2 regions of the Caproicibacter sp. genome follow, and region 2 is predicted to be linked to the other one. Evidence: predicted binding sites of a transcription regulator. Region 2 holds the regulator's gene; the other holds the start of a gene.
The links. Region 2 encodes HrcA, which represses chaperone genes, less so after heat shock. Its sites were predicted from a motif close to TGTTAGCACTCNNNNNNNNNGAGTGCTAACA; they were not measured.
Positions count from the first base shown of each region.

Region 1 (4,471 bases), on a different contig from region 2:
AGAACATCTTCATTTCCGTAGTTAAGCTGCTCGGCTCTTTCCTCCTGCTGCTGTTCATCAACGTGCCCATGACTCTGATTCTTGCCGCCGTTGCGCTTGTCATGGTTTTGTTCAGCATCAGCCAGAACAAGAAAATGCGCGCGATCTTTATGGACAACAGAAGAAAAATCAGCGGAGTCAACTCCAGCGTGCAGGACAGCCTGGCCGGAATCCGCGTGGTCAAATCCTTTGGAAACGAAGCGCTGGAGCAGGACAAATTCGAGCGCAGCAATCTGCAGTTTCTGGATTCAAAGGTCGGCAGCTATAAAATCATGGGCACGTTTCGCGCCGGAAACTCCTTTTTTGAGGGGCTTCTTTATCTGACCGTTCTGCTCAGCGGCGGTTTTTTCATCGCGAACGGAAGCCTTCGGGTATCGGACCTTGCGATTTACGCCTTGTATATTACGATCTTTATCAACCCCATCGACGTCCTGGTTGAATTTACGGAACAGTTTCAAAAAGGATATTCCGGGTTCAAACGCTTTCTGGAAGTGATTGAAACCGAACCGGATATTGTGGACAGCCCTGACGCGGTGGATTTGGAAGATGTAAAGGGAAACATTGAATACAAGGATGTTTCCTTCAGCTACAATGACACCGAGCAGGTTCTGAACCACATTGATTTGAAAATCAGCGCGGGACAGACCATCGCGCTGGTCGGCCCGTCCGGCGGCGGGAAAACAACCCTGTGTTCCCTTGTGCCGCGTTTTTACGACGTAACCGGCGGCAGCGTTTCCATTGACGGAATCGACGTAAGAAAAGTCCGTCTGAGTTCCTTGCGCAGCTCCATCGGCATCGTGCAGCAGGACGTTTACCTGTTTTCCGGCAGCATCCGTGAAAACATCGCCTACGGCAGACCCGACGCAACCGACGAGGAGATCATGGAAGCCGCGCGAAAAGCCAACATCCACGATTTTATTATGGATCTGGAAGACGGATACGATACATACGTCGGCGAGCGGGGCGCCCGTTTAAGCGGAGGACAGAAGCAGCGGATTTCCATTGCGCGCGTTTTCTTAAAGAATCCCAAAATCCTGATTTTGGACGAGGCGACCAGCGCGCTTGACAATGAAAGCGAACGCCGGATTCAGGCTTCGCTCGACCTGCTCAGCCGGGGCCGTACGACTATCGTCATCGCCCATCGCCTTTCAACCATCCGGAACGCGGATGAAATCATCGTGATCGGCGACGACGGAATTATCGAACGCGGCCCGCATGATGCTCTTTTGAATGCAAACGGGGTTTACGCCCGGTACTATAACCTTCAATTTGAAGGGTTGAATGAGTAATGGAAAAGCCGTTCGGTTTGCCCCCCATGCGGGAGCGGACCGGACGGCTTTTCTGTGCTGCCGGGAGCCTTGGGCCGGAGGCAGGCATATCAAAGGGAGATTGTCAATTCTTACTTAAAGGGCTTTCACTTGGGGCGACCGCGGCTCAATAATAAACTCCTGTCCCTGGGCCTGATCGAATTCCGCGACGGACAGGCCGCTTTTCATCAGGTACCAGCGTCCGTCGGGAAAACGGGCGGCGATCAGAAACACAAACCTGTTATCTTCCTCGACCAGCGTACTGCGGTACAACCAGGCCTGCGACAGAATCACCGGGTCGTCGCTCGGGTAGAACGGCACCCCCTTTGAAAAATGAATCCCGTCCGCAGAACGGGAAAGGAACAGCGCGAAAGAATACTTTGTCAGGTTTACCCCCGTCTGAAGCAGATAGTACTCCCCGTGATACTGAATAATGTCCTGATGCCACGGTGCGTAATTTTTACCCAGCGAAAGACTGCATACCTTCGGGCTGCTCCAAGCGCTGCCGTCTTTGCTCACCGCATGCAGCAGACGATGCTTGTAATCCGTGTACCAGAACTCGTATTCTCCGTCAGAATAATTGACATCAAGGCTCAGAATGCCGCCTTTCGAACTTTGCATCAGCTCCGGCTGGGTCCAGTGAATTCCGTCAAAGCTGGTTTTGCGGTAATAATAATCGATGGAATAGTCCGGCCGGTTTGTCTCGCGGTTTCCTTTATTATAGCGATACCACAGCTCCATGACATTGTTGCGCATCACAATATGGGAGTCCGAATAGTGCCCGCCGTATCCGACATCCGACGGGATTCCGGAAACGGGATTTTCGCGGGCATCCGGCTCCTGCCAATGCACCATGTCGTCAGAAACAACCAAGGAGGGGTTCTCGTAATCATCGTTTCCGTCTGGGTAAGGCGTGAACGACAGCCAGTATTTCCAGCCGTTCCACTTGTTTGGAAAATAAAGAAGCTTTGGGTGCGTCAGCTGCCCCGATCCGTCATAGGTGGGAAGGGATACCAGATTGTATCCCGCCTGCAACTCCGGGACGGCCGGGCGGCTGATTTTGGCTCCCCTGCGTTTTGACATCTGCTGCGCCACGGCTGTGTTTGCAGTTTTCGCGCAGGCCTGAGCCAAAGCGCACCCCGAGCTCAATAGCAGAAAGACCAGCGTAACCAGCAAAAACATTGATTTTGTCAGTTTCTTCATCATATTCATCTCCACAGAATGACAACGTTCTCCATTATACGAGTCATAGATGATAAATTTCATAGAAATTAGAAACATATTATGAAAATTGGTAAAATAAAGGGAAGCTGGCAAAAACTCAAAAAACCCAGTCAGCTAAAGCGCTCCTTAAACAGGATTGGGAACTCTATGCCGGAAAAGTTTTAGCACTCTTTTCATTAGAGTGCTAAAATTCACAAATATTCAAAAATTATTTCAAAATTTATTCATAATCAGCAGATATACTGAAACTGTCAAAAGGGGAACGGAACAGTTCCCGATACCAATCATCAAATGGAAACGGAGGCTTTTATATGTTTGATTTGATTCCTTTTGACCGCGGCACGGACGGTCTGTTCGATGAATTCAGCCGTTTCATGAACGGCGGTTTCTGGAACGGGACGGATTCCTTCCAGACATTTCGGACCGATATTCTCGACAAGGGCGATAAATATATTATGAGAGCGGACCTGCCCGGCTTTCAGAAACAGGAGATCAACATTAACGTGGAGGGCGATTGTTTGACCCTTAACGCGGAACATAAAGAAGAAGTCAATGAAAATAAAAAGAACTATATTCGAAAAGAAAGAAGGTACGGCGCTTTCAGCCGCAGCTTTGATCTCAGCGGAATCGACTCCGCAGGAATCTGCGCCCGCTACAGCGACGGGGTTCTGGAACTGGAGCTTCCGAAATCGGCCCAGGCAAAATCATCGCAGAAAAGAATTGAAGTAAAATAACGTGCTTATACTAAGCACAGGAATGAAAATGTTGACAGGAGGTTTTTCTAATGTTTGATTTGGTTCCCTTTGATTCAAGGTCGGGCGGCGTGTTCGACTATTTTGACCGGATGCTGAACAGCAGTTTTTTCAGTGGGTATAACGCGGAGTGCGCGCCCTGCCGCGCCGATATTCTTGACCAAGGTGACAAATTCGTTTTAAAGGCCGACATGCCCGGCTTTTGCAAGGAGGATATTAAGGTCGACGTAAGCGGAGACATGTTGACCCTTTCGGCCGAGCGGAAAGAGGAAACGGACGATGGAAAAAAGAATTTCATTCGAAGAGAAAGAAAATACGGCACCTTAAGCCGCAGCTTTGACATTCAGGGGATCGATGCCGAAAAAATCAGCGCAGCTTATCAGGACGGCGTGCTGACGCTCGATCTGCCCAAAATTGTCGAAGCCAAACCCTCTTCCCGTAAAATTGAGATACAATAATACTGTTTGTAATGAAAGCGCTTCCCCTCGAGGAGCTTTTCATAGAAAACGATTAATTAAAGGAGGTTTTCAGTATGTTTGATCTGGTTCCATTTGAAAGCAGCACCGGCAGTATTTTCGATACCTTTGACCGGATGCTCAACAGCAGTTTTTTCGGCGGAGTAGGGATGGACACCGTGCCCTTCCGAACCGACATTGTGGATGAAGGCGACAAGTTTGTGCTGAAGGCCGACTTGCCGGGATTCAGCAAGGAGGACATCAACATTTCCGTGGATGGCGGCAGACTTCAGTTAAGCGCCGAACATAAGGAAGAATCCGGCGGCGACCAGAAGAACTATGTTCGCCGCGAAAGAAGGTACAGCGCCTTCAGCCGCAGCTTCGACCTTCAGGGCATCGACGCTGAAAAAATCAGCGCCAGCTATCAGGACGGCGTTTTGAGCCTTGATTTGCCGAAACTGGTCGAGGCAAAGCCGGAACCCCGTAAAATCGAAGTAAAATAATACGTTTTGTAAAAGAGCAGGAGATGCACATTGCATCCCCTGCTCTTTCTCTTTCTATCTCTGTGGATCCGCAATTTAGAGGGACAAAACGATTTCCGTTTCCGGATTTTTGGGCACGGTCAAAAACGGGATCCGGATTTTTACCTGTTCCGGAATTGATTCCGCCGGTGACAAGAAGACTTGCCTGACAG
Region 1 is NZ_JBJKOP010000032.1:234,770-239,240, reverse strand. It holds gene ACLQ3M_RS07280 (ABC transporter ATP-binding protein) at 1-1,328, shown strand, start outside; gene ACLQ3M_RS07275 (hypothetical protein) at 1,443-2,552, opposite strand; gene ACLQ3M_RS07270 (Hsp20/alpha crystallin family protein) at 2,882-3,304, shown strand; gene ACLQ3M_RS07265 (Hsp20/alpha crystallin family protein) at 3,355-3,780, shown strand; gene ACLQ3M_RS07260 (Hsp20/alpha crystallin family protein) at 3,855-4,280, shown strand; gene ACLQ3M_RS07255 (hypothetical protein) at 4,356-4,471, opposite strand, start outside.
Region 1: ACLQ3M_RS07270 (Hsp20/alpha crystallin family protein) is a predicted target of HrcA. The motif match lies at 2,730-2,760, and genes of this name have one in related genera.

Region 2 (4,471 bases):
TAAAGGATACCAGAAGAGCAAGCTGGTTAAGCTTGACATCATGCTCAACAGCGAAACCGTCGACGCGCTTTCCTTTATTATTCATGAGGACAAGGCTTACACCCGTGCCCGTAAAATGGCGGAAAAGTTGAAGGACAAAATCCCGCGTCAAATGTTCGAGGTGCCGATTCAGGCGTGCATCGGCGGCAGGATCATCGCGCGCGAAACGGTCAAGGCGCTGCGCAAAGACGTTCTTGCCAAGTGCTACGGCGGCGACATCTCCCGCAAGAAGAAGCTGCTGGAAAAGCAGAAGGAAGGCAAAAAGCGCATGCGTCAGCTCGGCACGGTCGAGGTGCCGCAGGAAGCGTTTATGAGCGTCCTCAAGCTGGATGAATAGGCAGCGTGCCGCTGCACCATCGCCCCGCCGGACAGCAGGGCGTTAACCGGACGCTTGGTTTGGCGGGAGAGAGGGAAGAAACTCCCGGCAGTGTACCGCTGCACCATCGCCCCGCCGGACAGCAGAGCGTTAACCGGCGCTTGGTTTGGCGGGAGAGAGGGAAGAAACTCCCGGCAGCGAACCGCCGCACCATCGCCCCGGCAGCGTGCCGCTGCACCGACGCCCCGCCGTATAGCGCGGAGTGAACCGGAAGCAGAGTTTGGCGGGAGTGGTGGCCGCGCCTTCACTCCCGCCGCCCGCTTTCTGAGAAAGGTTAAACATGCGAAAACCGATCGGATTATACGTTCACGTTCCGTTCTGCGACGGGAAATGTCCTTACTGCGATTTTTATTCGATCCGCGGAACCGAAGAACGGATGGACGAATATACAGATTGTATCATCGATAATATAAAATACGAATCGGAGCGAACCGGCCGAACAGCGGATACGCTGTATTTCGGCGGAGGTACGCCGAGCCTGCTTGGCGCGAAGCGGATCATTCGAATGGTGGAAGCCGCGCGTGCAGGGTTTGGGCTGGAGCACGCGGAAATCACCGTGGAAGCGAATCCGGGAGAAGAGCTCTCCGGTTTTTTCAGGGAAATCCGTGCGGCGGGCGTGAACCGCCTGTCGCTGGGGCTCCAGTCGGCGGATGACGGGGAGCTTAGGCTGCTGGGGCGCCGGCACACGGCGGAGCAGGCCGCCCGGTGTATCGCGGAAGCGCAGGCCGCCGGCTTTGACAACCTCTCGCTTGACCTGATGCTCGCGGTGCAGGGGCAGACTCAGGAAAGTATGCGCCGGTCGATTGAATTTTGTTCCCGTGCTGGGGCTCGGCACGTTTCGGCGTATCTATTGAAAATCGAGCCGGGAACAGCTTACTATAAAGACAAAGAAAATTTGAAGCTTCCGGATGAAGATGCGACGGCCGAGCTCTACCTTTCCGCGTGTGAAATATTGGAACAAAGCGGGTACCGCCAATATGAAATTTCAAATTTTGCGCAGAACGGAATGAAAAGCCGCCATAATCTGAAATACTGGCACTGCGAGGAATATCTGGGATTCGGCCCCGCCGCGCATTCGTTTCTGGACGGAAAAAGGTTCTCGGTCCCGAGGAGCATCGGCGCGTTTCTGCGAGGCGAACCGGCGGAGCCGCAGGGGGACGGCGGCGATTTTGAGGAATTTGCCATGCTGGCCCTGCGCCTGGCGGAGGGCCTGACCGACGAGCGGTGCAGAGAGCGCTTCGGATTTTCGGTTCCGCACCGGATGAAGGACGCCGCCCGGCGGTTTCAGCCCGGAGGACTGACCGTTTGCGGCGAGAGCGGATTTCATTTTACACCAAGGGGGTTTCTGCTTTCCAATCCGCTGACGGTGGAAATTCTATCTGTTTAACCGAAAACAAGCCGCCCGGGAGTAACTCCCGGGCGGCTTGTTTTCGGCTGGCCCATCTCTGCAACGGTTGGGCTGTCTTTGGTCAATCGGGTTGCTACTTCTTTTCACGCTTGCTTTGCACTCAAACCCATTTGGAAAGAGAATGGGCGCCGCCGGCACGCAGTTAAGCCTGGGACCGTCGGTCGGCAGGCATCCCCTTTGCACATGCGGGCACAAAAAGCGCCGGTGAGGAATGTCCCATTCCATACACCGGCGCGCGTGAAAAGCAGGAACCAATCCCCGCTCCCACTGTACAAGCGGGGGCGAAAGGAGTATAATACTTCCAGCAATGCGCGGTTTTTCCGCTGTGTATGGAGGTGTGTTCTCCGTATGCAGGGGGCGGGGTGTTGGCGCGCCCTGTCCCTGCTTTGCACTTTTTTATTTGTGCCTACCTTAATAGTATATGCCTGTTTCCTTCAAAATTCAACCATTTTTTACAGGATGAGCCTTTCTGAGCGGGCCGGATGGTGATGTCTGACAAGGAGAAAGGCAACTTTGTTTTTTCAAAATAGAATAAACTTTTTAGATGGAAAAAGAATATTGTAAGGAAGCGGACGCAAACTGATTAGTACCGCGCACGCCGGGGAACGGCTTGATTTCATAATTAGTTTACAATTAACATATTGACAACGGGGTAAACTAATGGTACTCTATTACGTAGAGTTAGCACTCTAACACACAGAGTGCTAAAGTATCAGGAAATGGAGGGAAAGGGATGGAACTGACACAGAGGCAGCAGAAAATACTGGCGGCTGTGATTGAACTGTATATCGCAACCGGCGAACCCGTCGGTTCCAAATCGCTGTGCGAAACCCTTGACTTCAACGTTTCTTCCGCGACGGTTCGCAATGAGATGAGCAATTTAAGCGAAATGGGCCTGCTGGAACAGCCCCATACCTCCGCGGGACGCATTCCGACCGAAAAGGGCTACCGGGTGTATATCGACCGGTTGATGAAGCGGCCCGGAATTACGGGCGACGAGAAGCGGTATATCGACAGCCTGATTCTGCCGAGCGCCTACGACCCGGAAAAGCTGCTGGACGGCGTCGCGAAAATTCTTGCTTCCATGACGAGATTCGCGGCGGTTTCGACGACCCCGAGCGGCGAATCCGCCGTCATCCGCGCGGTGCAGATGGTGCAGACCAGCCGCCGCACGGCGATGGTGATTCTGATGACCTCCGCCGGGACGATGAAAAGCCGTGTGTTCCACTGCGACTTCGACATCACGCCGGAGATTCTGCGGGTCTTTTTCCGCATGCTGAACGAAAAACTGATCGGCGTTCCGGTTTCCAGCGTGACCCCGGCATATATCCAGTCGCTGGCGGCTTCCATGGGCGACATGGCGATGATGATCAGCTCCGCTTTAATGGCGGTCGCGGACGCGGCGCAGGAATCCATGCAGTCGGAGGTATGCCTGAACGGCGAAATCAATCTGCTGTTTTACCCGGAATTCGGCCAGGAGGAACTTCGGCGTATTATGGACTTCCTGTCCCGCCCGGCGGAGCTGTGCCGGCTTCTTTCAAAGCAGAAGGACGACGTGAGGGTCATCATCGGGCAGGAGAGCCGCCGCCCGGAACTGAGCGACTCGAGCGTGATCGTTTCCCGTTACAATGTGGGCGGCCGGGACGCGGGCGCCATTGCCATTATCGGGCCGATGCGGATGAATTACGGCAGAATTATCTCAAGTGTTGAATATCTCTCCGGTTCGGTCGGCAGAATGCTGACGGAACTGATGGATTTGGAATAAAGAAAGGGGCGCCAGTTTTGGAGAAAAAAGAGAGCCAACGGCAGACAGCCGAAGCCGAGGAGAAGGATCCAAAGACCGCCGGGGAACCGTCCCCGCAGACACAGGAGCAGGCCGGTCAGGCCGGGCAAATGGAAAGTGAAACGCCGAAACCCGGTGAGGAGCTGCAAAAAAAGCTGGAGGAAACAAGCCGGGAGCTGGAAAAGCAGAAGGATCTTCTGCTGAGAACCGCGGCGGAGTACGATAATTTCCGCAAGCGCACGGCGCGGGAAAAAGCTTCTCTTTACAACGAGGCCACGGCGGCGGCCGTACTGGAAATCCTGACGGTGGCCGACAGCCTGGAGCGCGCGCTGGAGCAGCCCGACTGCACCGCGGAAGACATGCGCAAGGGCGTCGAGCTGGTGCAGAGACAGATGAAGTCGGCTCTTGAAAAGCTCGGCGTGGAAGAAATGGGAGCGCAGGGCGATCCTTTCGACCCGGAGCTGCACAACGCAATTTCCCATGTGGAAGACGGGGAAAGCGGAGACAATACCGTAGTCAAGGTGTTCCAAAAGGGGTATAAGATTGGCGACCGGGTGATCCGGCATGCGATGGTGCAGGTAGCCAACTAACCTTTTTCTTCATATAGAGTACAAATTAAAAATTGATCAAACGTATTGGAGGTAAATCAATATGTCAAAAACCATAGGCATTGACCTTGGCACCACCAATTCCTGCGTCGCGGTAATCGAAGGCGGCAAACCCGTAGTAATCCCGAACGCGGAGGGCGAACGAACAACTCCGTCCGTGGTTGCGTTTAAAAAGACGGGCGAGCGCATTGTGGGCCAGCTGGCGAAGCGCCAGGCCATCACGAACCCGGACCGTACCATCAGCTCGATTAAAAGGG
Region 2 is NZ_JBJKOP010000006.1:5,922-10,392, reverse strand. It holds gene lepA (translation elongation factor 4) at 1-376, shown strand, start outside; gene ACLQ3M_RS00435 (hypothetical protein) at 506-697, opposite strand; gene hemW (radical SAM family heme chaperone HemW) at 696-1,802, shown strand; gene hrcA (heat-inducible transcriptional repressor HrcA) at 2,557-3,588, shown strand; gene grpE (nucleotide exchange factor GrpE) at 3,606-4,196, shown strand; gene dnaK (molecular chaperone DnaK) at 4,258-4,471, shown strand, end outside.